DNA from 3 places in the Streptomyces sp. NPDC021115 genome. Region 2 is predicted to be linked to each of the others. Evidence: riboswitches for the same ligand, from Rfam matches in the RefSeq annotation. Region 2 holds a riboswitch; each other region holds the start of a gene.
The links. A riboswitch is a leader RNA that binds a small molecule or an ion and turns the genes downstream of it on or off. The one in region 2 is predicted to bind cobalamin.
Positions count from the first base shown of each region.

Region 1 (4,623 bases), on a different contig from region 2:
TCGCTCACTCTTCCTCGCTCGCTATCGCGTTGATCGCGGCCGCGGCGATGGCGCTGCCGCCGCGTCGGCCGCGCACCACCAGATGGTGGGGCGCCGCCGGATGTACGGCCAGCGCCTCCTTGGACTCGGCGGCGCCGATGAACCCGACCGGCACACCGATGACGGCGGCCGGGCGCGGCGCGCCCTCTTCGAGCATCTCCAGCAGCCGGAACAGCGCGGTGGGCGCGTTGCCGACCGCCACGACCGAACCCTCGAGACGGTCCCGCCACAGCTCCAGCGCGGCGGCGCTGCGCGTCGTCCCCATGCGCCGCGCCAACTCCGGTACGGCGGGGTCGGACAGCGTGCACACCACGTCGTTGCCGGCGGGCAGCCGCCTGCGGGTGACGCCGCTGGCGACCATCTGCGCGTCGCAGAACACCGGCGCCCCGGCGCGCAGCGCCTCCCGGGCCCGCGCGACCACCTCGGGCGTGTACGCGAGGTCCTTGACCAGGTCGACCATGCCGCATGCGTGGATCATCCGCACCACCACCTGGCTGACGTCGGCGGGGAGCCCGCCCAGGTCCGCCTCGGCGCGGATGGTGGCAAAGGAGGCGCGGTAGATGGCCGCTCCGTCCTTCTCGTAGTCGAACACTGTGTCCTCGATCATGTCGTTGATCATGCCGTCATGTCGTTGCTGATGCCGTTGCTCATGCGGTTTCGCGGGCCGTCGCCACGGCATCCGCCAACCGCTCCGCCGCCACGTCCGTCCCGCGGCCGCTCGCGCCGTCCGGCTCCCGCGGGTCGCGCACGGTGAGCCGGTAGTCCGTACCGGAGGTGGCCAGCGCGTCCACCCAGCGGCCGCCGGGGTGGCCGCAGCGCCGCTCGCAGCCGGAGAAGTACACCGGCGGCGCGTCGGGGGAGCGGGGAGCGCCCGTACGAGGGGCGTCCGCCACCGCGCGCGCCGCGTGGGCGCGCACATCGGCCAGGGACTTGGCGCAGCCCGGCTGCCCCGTGCACGCGCCGACCCCGACCCATGGGGAGTCCGGATCGGTCACCAGCCCCGCGTCGGCCACCTCGCGCGCAGCGGCCCGCGCGCCGTCCGCGGTGAACCCCGGGAGCACCACGCCGCGCCAGGGTGTCACACGCAGATCGCCCGACCCGTGCCGGGCGGCGAGCCCGGCGAGCAGCCGCCACCGCGCCGCGCGGACCCGGCCCAGGGGAACGAGGACGGACACGGCGTGGCGCCCGTCCGGCCCGGACACCACGCCCGGCGCGGGCGGCGCGCCGGGCTTCGGCGCGCTCGGCACGTCGTGTCCGATACGTACGGCTTCGACACCCTCGTCCGCGAGTCGCGCCGCCAAGCCCTCGGCCGTCACGGCGTGTTGCGCGGGCAGTTCGCGCACCCGCCACGCCCGCGTACCGCTTTCCCGGGTCCGGGTCAGGAACTCCACGGCGGCCAGTGCGGCGGCGCGTGATGCGTCCTCCGCCCGCACCTCCAGCGCACACCCGGAGCCCACGCCCAGCACCGCTCCGTCATCGCGGGTTGCGATCAATGTCACATCCGCGCCGAGTGCGCCCACATCGCCTCGGCCGTCGTCCATCGCGAACAGGAAACGGCCCGACAAGCCGGACAGCTCCGCCCACGTACCGGCGCACAGCGCGGCGTCCAACTCCCGCGCCCACGCGGCGACATCGCCGCATCCGGCGCCGTCAAGGCCGCTCAGCGGAGACGCCACGATGTTGCGCACCCGGTCGTACCGGTCGGAGGGCAGCAGCCCGGCGGTCCGCAGCGCGGCCGCCAGCTCGCCGCCGCATCCCGTGTCCAGGCCCCGGACCTGGAGATTGCCCCGTGAGGTGAGGTCGAGCCGACCGTCCCCCAGCTCCTCGCACACCCCCGCCAGCGCCTCCGCCTGACCAGCCGTCAGCAGGCCGCCCGGGATGCGGACGCGCGCCAGGGAGCCGTCGTCCGCCGGGTGCAGCCGCAGCGCGCCGGGGCAGGCGTCATCGCGTCCGCGCGCCCGCCGCGAGGGCGCTCCGGAGGGCGCTTCATCCGCAAGTGGGCCGGTTGTCGGGGGGAGGGACATGGCGGCGAGCATACCGACGTCCGGTCGGCCCTCACCGTCCCGTACCAGGTCAGCAACGCCTACTATGCTCTTCGGCGGGCCGTCTGGCCCGCCGGACGCACAAGACGGCGTCTAGGGGAGGAAACCGGTGCGAATCCGGTGCGGTCCCGCCACTGTGAGCACGACAGCCCGCCGTGCGAGCCAGGAACTCCTGCCGTCTTCCAACCCGCCCGGGGCGCGGACCCCGAGGAAGGCACTGAGCCATGATTCTGCTGCTGTCGACGTCCGACACCGACCTGCTCAGTGCCCGCGCGGCCACGGGCCCGGTGCCGTACCGCCTCGCCAACCCGGCGCGGCTCCCGCTCGACGACCTGCCCGGCCTCCTCGACGGGGTCGAACTCGTCGTCGTGCGGCTGCTCGGTGGCATCCGTGCCTGGGAGGACGGCCTCGAAACCCTGCTCGCCGGCGATCTGCCCGTCGTCGTCCTCAGCGGTGAACAGGCCCCTGACGCCCAGCTCATGGAGGCGTCCACGGTCCCCGTCGGGATCGCCGCCGAGGCGCACGCCTACCTCGCCCACGGCGGGCCCGCCAACCTCGACCAGCTGGCCCGGTTCCTGTCCGACACCGTGCTGCTCACCGGCCACGGCTTCGAACCGCCCGCCCCCGCCCCCACCTGGGGCCCGCTGGAGCGCACCGCCCGCGAGGACGTGACCGGCCCGACGGTCGCCGTGCTCTACTACCGGGCCCACCACATGAGCGGCAACACCGCCTTCGTGGAGGCGCTGTGCCGGGCCGTGGAGGACGCCGGGGCCCGCCCGCTGCCGCTGTTCGTCGCCTCCCTCCGGGCCCCCGAGCCCGAGCTGATCGACGCCCTCGGCGCGGCCGACGCCATCGTCACGACCGTGCTCGCCGCGGGCGGCACCCGCCCCGCCGACGCCTCGGCGGGCGGCGACGACGAGGCGTGGGACGCGGGCGCGCTCGCCGCGCTCGACGTCCCCGTGCTCCAGGCGCTGTGCCTGACCTCGCCGCGCAGCGCGTGGGAGGAGAACGACGAGGGCCTTTCACCGCTGGACGCCGCGACCCAGGTCGCCGTCCCGGAGTTCGACGGACGGCTGATCACCGTGCCGTTCTCCTTCAAGGAGGTCGACGAGGACGGGCTGCCCGTCTACGCCGCCGATCCCGAGCGCGCCGCGCGTGTCGCCGGAATCGCGGTACGACACGCCCGGCTCCGCCACATACCGGCCGCCGACAAGCGCCTCGCGCTCGTCCTGTCCGCGTATCCCACCAAGCACTCCCGCATCGGCAACGCGGTCGGCCTCGACACCCCCGCGAGCGCCGTCGCCCTGCTGCGCCGACTGCGCGCCGAAGGGTACGACTTCGGCCCCGAGGAGGGCGACGGGGCGCTCCCCGGCCTGGCCTCCGGCGCCGGAGACGAACTGATCTACGCCCTCATCGAGGCAGGCGGCCACGACCAGGACTGGCTGACCGAGGAGCAGCTGGCCAAGAACCCGGTCCGCATCCCGGCCGCCGACTACCGCCGCTGGTACGCCACGCTGCCGCGGGAGCTGCGCGACGCGGTCGAGGAGCACTGGGGCCCGCCGCCCGGCGAGATGTTCGTGGACACCAGCCGCGACCCCGAGGGCGAGATCGTGCTCGCCGCGCTGCGCCACAACAACCTCCTGGTCGTCATCCAGCCGCCGCGCGGCTTCGGCGAGAACCCCATCGCCATCTACCACGACCCCGACCTGCCGCCCTCGCACCACTACCTGGCCGCCTACCGCTGGATGGCCACCCCCGAGGCCGACGGCGGCTTCGGCGCCGACGCCATGGTGCACCTGGGCAAGCACGGCAACCTGGAGTGGCTGCCGGGCAAGAACGCGGGGCTGTCCGCCGCCTGCGGCCCCGACGCCGCACTCGGCGACCTGCCGCTGATCTACCCCTTCCTGGTCAACGACCCCGGCGAGGGCACCCAGGCCAAGCGCCGCGTCCACGCCACCCTGGTCGACCACCTCGTCCCGCCGATGGCGCGCGCCGACTCCTACGGCGACATCGCCCGGCTGGAACAGCTGCTGGACGAGTACGCCGCCATCTCCTCCATGGACCCGGCCAAGCTGCCCGCCATCCGCGCCCAGATCTGGACCCTGATCCAGGCCGCCCGGCTCGACCACGACCTGGGGATGGAGGAGCGGCCCGACGACGAGGGCTTCGACGACTTCCTGCTGCACGTCGACGGCTGGCTGTGCGAGGTCAAGGACGCCCAGATCCGCGACGGACTGCATGTCCTCGGCGGCGCGCCGACCGGCCCCGAGCGCGTCAACCTCGTGCTGGCCATCCTGCGCGCCCGCCAGATCTGGGGCGGTACGTCGGCGCTCCCCGGGCTGCGCGAGGCGCTGGGCCTGGACGAGTCGGCCGCCACCCGCACCGGCGCCGACGAGGCCGAGGAGCGCGCCCGCACCCTCGTGCAGGCGATGGAGGACGCGGACTGGGCCCCGGAGGCAGCCGAGAAGGCTGTCCTGGACCTGCCCGAGGTCCAGCGGGCCGCGGTCATTCCGATCCTGGAGTTCGCCGCCCGCGAGGTCGT
Region 1 covers NZ_JBIRQF010000005.1:478,528-483,150, forward strand. Annotated here, with positions in the region: gene ACH4TL_RS19700 (precorrin-2 C(20)-methyltransferase) at 1-8, opposite strand, end outside; gene ACH4TL_RS19705 (precorrin-8X methylmutase) at 5-646, opposite strand; gene cobG (precorrin-3B synthase) at 687-2,063, opposite strand; cobalamin riboswitch at 2,122-2,273, shown strand; gene cobN (cobaltochelatase subunit CobN) at 2,306-4,623, shown strand, end outside.
Region 1: it holds a riboswitch for cobalamin, as region 2 does, so the genes downstream of both, cobN (cobaltochelatase subunit CobN) here and metE (5-methyltetrahydropteroyltriglutamate--homocysteine S-methyltransferase) in region 2, are expected to answer to the same signal.

Region 2 (4,623 bases):
CCACCAAGCGCTGACGCGTTCACCCGGTCGGTGCCACGACGCCCCCGTCGCCGTCAGGCCGGGGGCGTCGTGGCCGCATCCCCGCTCCCCCGCACGGGTGCGGCCAGCTCCGGATCCTGCCCGGACCGGCTCAGCGCCCGGGCGACGAACCCGGACGCCGTCAGGTGCGCCACCGTCTCGCTCAGGAACCGCACGGTCTCCGGACGTCGTGTCCTCGTCGTCCCGACGGCCTGCCGGATGGTCATGAACGCGGGCTCGACCAGGCGCAGTTCGGGGTGTTCGGCGACGTGTGCGGTGAGTGGCTGCCGGATTCCCGCCGCGGCCTCCAGTCCCTCGGCGTGGAAGACGTCGACCCCCTCCGGGCCCCGGACCACGGTGGCGTGGCGCAGGGTGCGCGTCAGGTACAGGTCGTAGGCGGAGCCCTGCTTCACCCCGATGCGGACGCCAGGACGGTCCACGTCGTCCGGTGTCCGCAGCGCGGACCCGGCCGGGACGGCGTACGTCCCCTCGATGTGCACGTACGGGGCGGTGAACGCGATCTCCGCCTCACGGGCCGGTTCGACGGCGAGGAAGCACAGGTCGGCGCGGCCGGTGGCCATGGCCTCGTACGACTTGCGGGCCGCGTCGAAGCAGCGGAACTCCACGGACAGGCCGAGGCGCCGGGCCAGCTCCCCGGCCAGCTCGACGGTGACCCCGCGCGGCGCGTCCGGGGTGCCCTGGGCGAGGACGGGGTTACCGAGGTTGACGGAGGCGCGGAGCGCTCCGGCGGGGGCGAGGTCGCGGGCGAGCGCGGTGAGGTCGGTTGTGTCCATGGGCCGAGTCTAGGAAGACCAGGCAGCGTGGCGGGGCCTTGAAGATCTCTTGACCGCGCGGCCGGGCATGGCGGACGGACACCGGGCAACCTGCGGAGGATGACACGCGTCGGAATCGTCGTCCTGATGGTGGCCGCCGCCCTGGCGTCGGGCGTGGCCGCGGTGGGGATCTCGCCCTGGTGGCCGCCGTACCGCTCGCCCTGCTGGGGCTGCTGGGGACCCGGGACCTGCTGCAACGCCGCCACTCGGTGCTGCGCAACTATCCCGTCCTGGGCCACGCCCGCTTCCTGCTGGAGGCGATCCGGCCCGAGCTCCAGCAGTACTTCATCGAGCGCAACTTCGACGGGCGGCCCTTCGACCGGGACGTCCGCAGCATCGTCTACGAGCGGGCGAAGGGCACCGACGCCGAGGAGCCGTTCGGCACCGAGCGGGATGTGTACCAGCCCGGGTACGAGTTCCTGGTGCCGTCGATGGCTCCGTGCCCGGTGCCGGAAACGGTGCCGAGGGTGCGCGTCGGCGGGCCCGACTGCGGCCGCCCGTACGACATGGCGCTGCTGAACGTGTCGGCGATGAGCTTCGGCTCGCTCTCGGCGAACGCGATCCTCGCCCTCAACGGGGGTGCGGCGGCCAGGGGTTTCGCCCACGACACCGGTGAGGGCGGGCTGTCGGAGTACCACCTGCGGCCGGGCGGCGACCTGGTCTGGGAGATCGGCACCGGATACTTCGGCTGCCGCACCCGGGACGGCGGCTTCGATCCGGTTGAGTTCGCCGACAAGGCCGCGTACGACCAGGTGAAGTGCGTGTCGCTCAAGCTCTCGCAGGGCGCCAAGCCGGGCATCGGCGGGGTCCTGCCGGGAGCCAAGGTCAACGCCGAGATCGCGCGGGTGCGGGAGGTGCCGGAGGGGCGTACGGTCATCTCGCCCCCGTACCACCGGGTGTTCTCCACGCCGCGCGAACTGGTCCGCTTCCTGGCCCGGATGAGGGAGCTGTCCGGCGGCAAACCGTCCGGCTTCAAGCTCTGTGTGGGCTCGCGGCGGCAGTTCCTCGCCGTGTGCAAGGCCATGCGGGAGGAGGGCACGGCCCCCGATTTCATCGTGGTGGACGGGGCCGAGGGCGGCACCGGGGCCGCGCCACTGGAGTTCGCCGACCACCTCGGCGCGCCGCTCACCGAGGGGCTGCTCACCGTGCACAACGCGCTGGTCGGCGCGGGGCTGCGGGACCGGGTCAAGGTCGGCGCGAGCGGCAAGATAGCCACCGGTACCGACCTGGTCAAACGCATGGTGCAGGGCGCGGATTACGGCAACGCGGCGCGGGCCATGATGTTCGCCGTGGGCTGTATCCAGGCCCAGCGGTGCCACACCAACACCTGCCCCACCGGCGTCACCACCCAGGACCCCCGGCGGGCCCGCGCCCTCGACGTCGGCGACAAGACGCCCCGGGTGCGGCGTCTGCAAGAGGCGACGGTGGCGAGCGCGCTCCAGATCATGGCGTCCATGGGGGTCACCGAACCCGCGCAGCTGCGCCCGCACATGCTGCGGCGGCGTACCGACCCCGTCACGCACAGGTCCTACGAGGAGCTGTACGAGTGGCTTGCGCCCGGGCAGTTGCTCGCCGAGGCGCCCGCGTCCTGGGCGGCCGACTGGAAGGCCGCCGACCCCGACCGCTGGGACTGACCACCGGGTGTCCCAACTCACCATCCGAATGCCGGGCCGGGGCTCGGCACACCGCCGGACGGCGCCGTAGTCTTGCCGGTGCAGCTGGTTCGCCCCGTCCGCCAGGCGGGAGGCGTCGCAAGAGGGAACCCGGTGGGAATCCGGGACTGCCCCGCAGCGGTGAACGGGAACGACCGCCGTCATACGCACTGGACCCGGGGAAACGGGTCTGGGAAGCGACGGCCACTAGGTGTCCTCTTCTTCGGAGGACGCGCCCGTGAGTCCGAAGACCTGCCACCTGCCCGCGTGCGGACGACTCGTACGCGGACATCCCGGTGACCTCGAGGGCGGGTCGGCGTACATACCCGAAACGGACGACCGCGCTGTGCCGCGCGAGACCGTACCGCCGGGTTCGTCACCCTTCGCGCTCTCGTCCCGTTGCCGGGATCTCAGGGATTCATCTCGCGAAGGAGATCTCCGTGACCGACAAGCCCGCAGCCGCGGCAGCACGGGCCACCGTGTACGGCTACCCCCGCCAGGGCCCGGACCGGGAACTGAAGAAGGCGATCGAGGGCTACTGGAAGGGCCGCGTCACCGCCGACGCCCTCCGTGCCACCGCCGCCGACCTGCGCCGGTCCAACTGGCAGCAGCTGGCCGGGGCCGGTGTCGACGAGGTCCCCACGGGTGACTTCTCGGCGTACGACCACGTCCTGGACACCACCGTGATGGTCGGCGCGATCCCCGGGCGCCACCGGGCCGCCGTCGCCGCCGATCCGCTCGACGGATACTTCGCGATGGCGCGCGGGACGCAGGACATCGCGCCGCTGGAGATGACCAAGTGGTTCGACACCAACTACCACTACCTGGTCCCGGAGCTGGGCCCGGACACCGTCTTCACCGCCGACTCCGCCAAGCAGGTCGGCGAGCTCAGGGAGGCGCGGGCCCTCGGGCTCACCGCCCGGCCGGTCCTGGTCGGCCCGGTCACCTATCTGCTGCTCGCCAAGCCCGCGCCCGGGGTGGCCGCCGACTTCGAGCCGCTGACGCTGCTCGACCGGCTGCTGCCGGTGTACGCCGAGGTCCTGGCCGACCTGCGCGCGGCCGGGGCGGAGTGGGTGCAGCTGGACGAGCCCGCCCTCGTCCAGGACCGCACCCCGGCCGAGCTGAACACCGCCGCCCGCGCCTACCGCGACCTCGGCGCCCTCACCGACCGGCCCAAGCTGCTGATCGCCTCGTACTTCGACCGGCTCGGCGACGCCCTGCCGGTGCTGGCCAAGGCGCCGGTCGAGGGGCTTGCCCTGGACTTCACCGAGGCCGCCGCCACCCAGCTGGACGCGCTCGCCGCCGTCGGCGGGCTGCCCGGCAAGCGGCTGGTCGCCGGTGTGGTCAACGGCCGCAACGTCTGGGTCAACGACCTGGGGAAGTCCCTGTCCACCCTCGGCACCCTGCTCGGGCTCGCCGACCGGGTCGACGTCTCGGCCTCCTGCTCCCTGCTCCACGTCCCGCTCGACGCGGCGGCCGAGCGGGACATCGATCCGCAGATCCTGCGCTGGCTGGCCTTCGCCGAGCAGAAGACCACCGAGATCGTCACCCTCGCCAAGGGCCTGGCCCAGGGCACCGGCGCGATCACCGCGGAACTCGCCGCCAACCGGGCCGCCCTCGCCTCCCGTGCGAACTCCGCCCTCACCCGCGACCCGGCCGTCCGCGCCCGCACCGGCGCGGTCACCGGGGCCGACGCCCGCCGCTCCCGGCCCTACGCCGAACGGGCCGGGGCGCAGCGCGCCCACCTGGGCCTGCCGCTGCTGCCGACCACCACCATCGGCTCCTTCCCGCAGACCGGCGAGCTGCGTGCCGCCCGCGCCGGCCTGCGTACCGGGCGGATCGACACGGCCGGGTACGAGGAGCGCGTCAAGGCCGAGATCCAGGAGGTGATCGCCTTCCAGGAGAAGGCCGGTCTGGACGTCCTGGTGCACGGCGAGGCCGAGCGCAACGACATGGTGCAGTACTTCGCCGAACAGCTCAGCGGCTACCTCGCCACCCAGCACGGCTGGGTGCAGTCCTACGGCACCCGCTACGTCCGCCCGCCGATCCTGGCCGGTGACGTCTCGCGCCCCGAACCGATGACGGTGCGCTGGACGACGTACGCCCAGTCCCTCACCGAC
Region 2 covers NZ_JBIRQF010000002.1:988,232-992,854, reverse strand. Annotated here, with positions in the region: gene ACH4TL_RS10070 (ABC transporter permease) at 1-14, shown strand, start outside; gene ACH4TL_RS10065 (transporter substrate-binding domain-containing protein) at 54-812, opposite strand; partial or broken gene ACH4TL_RS10060 (FMN-binding glutamate synthase family protein) at 912-2,485, shown strand; cobalamin riboswitch at 2,554-2,778, shown strand; gene metE (5-methyltetrahydropteroyltriglutamate--homocysteine S-methyltransferase) at 2,944-4,623, shown strand, end outside.

Region 3 (4,623 bases), on a different contig from region 2:
CGCACCCAGTGGGCGAGGGCCCGCGCCTGCCGGTGGCCGCGCTCGGTCAGCGCGATGTCCGAGATCCCGGCGTACCGGTTCTCCGCGTGCCACACGGTCTCTCCGTGCCGTACGAGCAGCAGTCGGGCGGTCATCCGGGGCCTTTCGATATGCCAGCCATATGCGTCAGCCGCGTACGTCAGCCATTGCCTGATCACGTCGCGAGTGTTAAATCTAGCATCGCCCATGTGATGTGGGATGGGACACCGAGGTTCCGGAGGGCGGCAGGGCATGCGCGTGATCATCGGAGTGGATGTCGGCACCTCCGTCACCAAGGCCGTGGCCTTCGGCCGCGACGGGGTCGCGCTCGCCTCCGCGGCCCGCCCCAGCCGACTGGACCGGCTGCCAGGCGGCCTGGTCGAACAGGACCTGGAGGACGTGCTGCGCACGGTCGCCGAGGTCGTCCGCGAGGTGGCCGCGGCGCTCCCCGGCCCGCCCGCCGCGCTCGCGCTCACCGGCCAGGGCGACGGTCTGTGGCTGCGCGACGAGGCGGGCCGGGCGGTGCGCCCGCCGATCTCCTGGCTGGACGGCCGGGGAGGCGGGACCGTCGCCCGCTGGAGCGCGGACGGCACGCTCGCCGCCCTCCACGCCCGCACCGGCTCGGGGCTGTTCCCTGGCTGCCACGCCCCGCTGCTGCGCTGGCTGGCCGAGCACGAGCCAAAGGCGCTGGAGCGCGCGGCGGTCGCGGGCTACTGCGTGGACGCGGTGGCCCAGCGGCTGACCGGCGTCATCACCGTGGACGCCTCCGATGCCTCCCTGCCGTTCCTCGACGTCACCACCCGCACATATGTGCCGGACGCGCTGGAGCTGTGCGGACTGTCCGATTACGCCCGGCTGTTGCCCCCGCCCGCCGCGCCCGGCACCGTCCTCGCGCTGGACGACGCAGGGGCCCGGCTGACCGGGCTGCCGCGCGGACTGCCCGTCGTCTCCGGTCCGTACGACCTCCCCGCGTGCGCCATCGGCAGCGGGGTGCGGGACGTGGGCGACGGGCTGCTCATCGTCGGCACCACGCTGGCCTGCCAAGTCCTCACCGACCGCCCGGAGGTGGACCCGGCCGCCGGTCCGGCCGGGATGTGGCTGTGCACCCCCGATCCGGACCGCTGGCTGCGCGCGATGCCCGCTATGGTCGGCACCGCCGCCCTGGACTGGGTGCTCGATCTCACAGGGACGACCACGGCCGACCTGGACACCCTGCTTTCCGGGAGTCCGCCGGGCGCGAACGGCGTGACCGCGCTGCCCTTCCTGTCGGGCGCCGGGGAGCGCGCGCCGTTCGTGGAGCCCGCCGCCCGGGGGCGGTTGGACGGCCTGACCCTCGCCAGCACCCGCGCCGACTCCGTACGGGCCGTGTGCGAGGCCATCGCCTACGCGGCCCGCCACTGCCTGGAGGCGGCGGGGCTCTCGGGGCGGCTCGCGCTGTGCGGCGGGGGCGTGCGGTCCGCCGCGTGGACGGAGATTTTCGCGAGCGTCATGGGCCGGCCGGTGGTCGTGCCCGAAGAGCCGGAGGTCGGCGCGCGGGGCGCGGTCGCGGTCGCCTGGGCCTCGCTCGGCGACCCCGTGGACGCGTCCCGGTGGCACGCGGCGTCCCGTACCGTCGAGCCCCGGAGCGAGCTGCGCGACGCCTACGAGGACGGCTACGCGGGCTACCGCGCCCGCCTCGCCCGTGCCCTGGACGAATGGCGGCGGAGCGGCGCGGGAAGCTAGTTTTCCCTGGGATTCCGGCACTGCCCAGACCCGACACGACGCGCACAACTGTGCGAATTCTCCCAGCTGACGACACAACATCTGGGGGCGCGTGCGCACCGCGACACAAGATGTATGCTCGTCTCCGCTGTCGCCGCAGGGGAATCCGGTGCGAATCCGGAACTGTCCCGCAACGGTGTACGTGTGCGCTTTCGCGTACCCGTGAGTCCGATGACCTGCCGATGGCCGTCTGCATACGTCCGGGCCTCGCGGGGTGGGTCGATGGACGCTGCGTGGGGTGCCGTAGAGCGGAATCGGCATGCCCACGAGCGGCCATCGCGCACTGCCCTCGAAAGGCCCCCAGCCGAGCGAGGGAGACCACTTCAGTGACCATCGCGCCCGCCGACCCGGTTTCAGAGGCAGCGGATACTGCGGCAGCGGCCGACGCGCCCGGGACCGCCCTGCTGCGGACCCTGACGGCGCTCACCGCCGATCTGCCCGCCACCGACCCCGGCAAGGTCGCGGCCGCCGCCCTGCGCGGCCGCCATCCCGGTTCGGACGAGGCGGAGTTGCGCTCGCTGGCGACCGAGGCGGCGGCCGGGCTCATCGGCGAGGAACCGGAGTACTCCAAGCTGGCCGCGCGGCTGCTGACCCGCGCGATCGCCGAGGAGGCGGCCGGGCAGGGCGCGGACTCCTTCTCGGCCTCCGTCGCCGTGGGCCACCGCGAGGGCCTGATCGCCGACTCCACCGCCGAGTTCGTGACCGCCCACACCGCCCGGCTGGACGGCCTGGTGGACCAGGCGCTGGCCGACGGCGCCGACGACCGCTTCGGCTACTTCGGGCTGCGCACCCTGCACAGCCGCTATCTGCTGCGCCACCCCATCACCCGTCAGGTGATCGAGACCCCGCAGCACTTCCTGCTGCGGGTGGCCTGCGGGCTCGCCGAGGACCTGTCGGAGCGGGCGCTGGCGGACGTCGCCGAGCTGTACCGGATGACCAGCACGCTGTCGTACCTGCCCAGCTCCCCCACGCTGTTCAACTCCGGCACCCGCCACCCGCAGATGTCGTCCTGCTATCTGCTGGACTCGCCGCTGGACGAGCTGGACTCGATCTACAACCGCTACCACCAGGTGGCGCGGCTTTCGAAGCACGCGGGCGGCATCGGTCTGTCGTACTCCCGCATCCGCGCCCGCGGTTCGCTGATCCGCGGCACCAACGGGCACTCCAACGGCATCGTGCCGTTCCTGCGCACGCTCGACGCCTCGGTGGCGGCCGTCAACCAGGGCGGCCGGCGCAAGGGCGCGGCCTGCGTCTACCTGGAGACCTGGCACGCGGACATCGAGGAGTTCCTGGAGCTGCGGGACAACACGGGCGAAGAGGCCCGCCGCACCCACAACCTCAACATCGCGCACTGGATCCCGGACGAGTTCATGCGCCGGGTCGAGGCGGACGCCGACTGGTCGCTGTTCTCGCCGGTGGACGCGCCCGAGCTGGTCGACCTGTGGGGCGAGGAGTTCGAGACCGCGTACCGCCGGTTCGAGGCCGAGGGGCGGGCGCTCAAGAAGGTCCCGGCGCGCCAGCTGTACGCGCGGATGATGCGCACCCTCGCGCAGACCGGCAACGGCTGGATGACGTTCAAGGACGCCGCCAACCGCACCGCCAACCAGACCGCCGAGCCGGGCCGGGTCGTCCACTCCTCCAACCTGTGCACCGAGATCCTGGAGGTCACCGACGACGGCGAGACCGCCGTCTGCAACCTCGGCTCGGTCAACCTGGCCGCGCACCTCGGTGCGGACGGCGAGATGGACTGGGAGCGGCTGGACCGCACCGTCCGCACCGCCGTGACCTTCCTCGACCGCGTGGTGGACATCAACTTCTACCCCACGGAAGAGGCCGGGGCCTCCAACTCCCGCTGGCGGCCGGTGGGGCTCGGGCTGATGGGCCTCCAGGACGTGTTCTTCCGGCTGCGGCTGCCGTTCGACTCGGCCGAGGCGCAGGCGCTGTCCACCCGGATCTCCGAGCGCATCATGCTCGCCGCGTACGAGGCGTCCTGCGACCTCGCCGAGCGCCACGGTCCGCACCCGGCCTGGGCCGAGACCCGCACCGCGCGCGGTGTGCTCCACCCGGACCACTACACCGACGCGACCGCCACCTGGCCCGAGCGCTGGGAGGCGCTGCGGCAGCGGATGGCGACGACCGGCATGCGGAACTCGCTGCTCCTGGCCATCGCGCCGACCGCCACCATCGCCTCCATCGCGGGCGTGTACGAGTGCATCGAGCCGCAGGTCTCCAACCTCTTCAAGCGCGAAACGCTCAGCGGTGAGTTCCTCCAGGTCAACAACTACCTGGTGAACGACCTCAAGAAGCTCGGCGTCTGGGACGCCCAGACCCGGGACGCGCTGCGCGAGGCCAACGGCTCGGTCCAGGACTTCTCCTGGGTGCCCGCCGACGTCCGCGACCTGTACCGGACCGCGTGGGAGGTGCCGCAGCGCGCCCTGATCGACATGGCGGCCGCCCGCACCCCGTACCTCGACCAGAGCCAGTCGCTGAACCTCTTCATGGCGGCGCCGACCATCGGCAAGCTCAGCTCGATGTACGCGTACGCCTGGAAGCGCGGCATCAAGACCACGTACTACCTGCGCTCGCGCCCGGCGACCCGGATCGCCCAGAGCGCCCGCGGTGGCGCCGCCACGGCGACCGTCCCCGTCCAGCAGGCGCCCGCCGACGACGACGCGGTCGCCTGCTCCCTGGAAAACCCCGAGTCCTGCGAGGCCTGCCAGTAATGCCCACCGCATCCGAGATGACCACCGCGAACACCGCGCCGGACCAGGCCAAGAACCTGCTGGATCCCGGGTTCGAGCTGACCCTGCGGCCGATGCGGTACCCGGAGTTCTACGACCGCTA
Region 3 covers NZ_JBIRQF010000001.1:591,856-596,478, forward strand. Annotated here, with positions in the region: gene ACH4TL_RS02670 (histidine phosphatase family protein) at 1-134, opposite strand, end outside; gene ACH4TL_RS02675 (FGGY family carbohydrate kinase) at 271-1,740, shown strand; cobalamin riboswitch at 1,838-1,978, shown strand; gene ACH4TL_RS02680 (ribonucleoside-diphosphate reductase subunit alpha) at 2,106-4,502, shown strand; gene ACH4TL_RS02685 (ribonucleotide-diphosphate reductase subunit beta) at 4,520-4,623, shown strand, end outside.
Region 3: it holds a riboswitch for cobalamin, as region 2 does, so the genes downstream of both, ACH4TL_RS02680 (ribonucleoside-diphosphate reductase subunit alpha) here and metE (5-methyltetrahydropteroyltriglutamate--homocysteine S-methyltransferase) in region 2, are expected to answer to the same signal.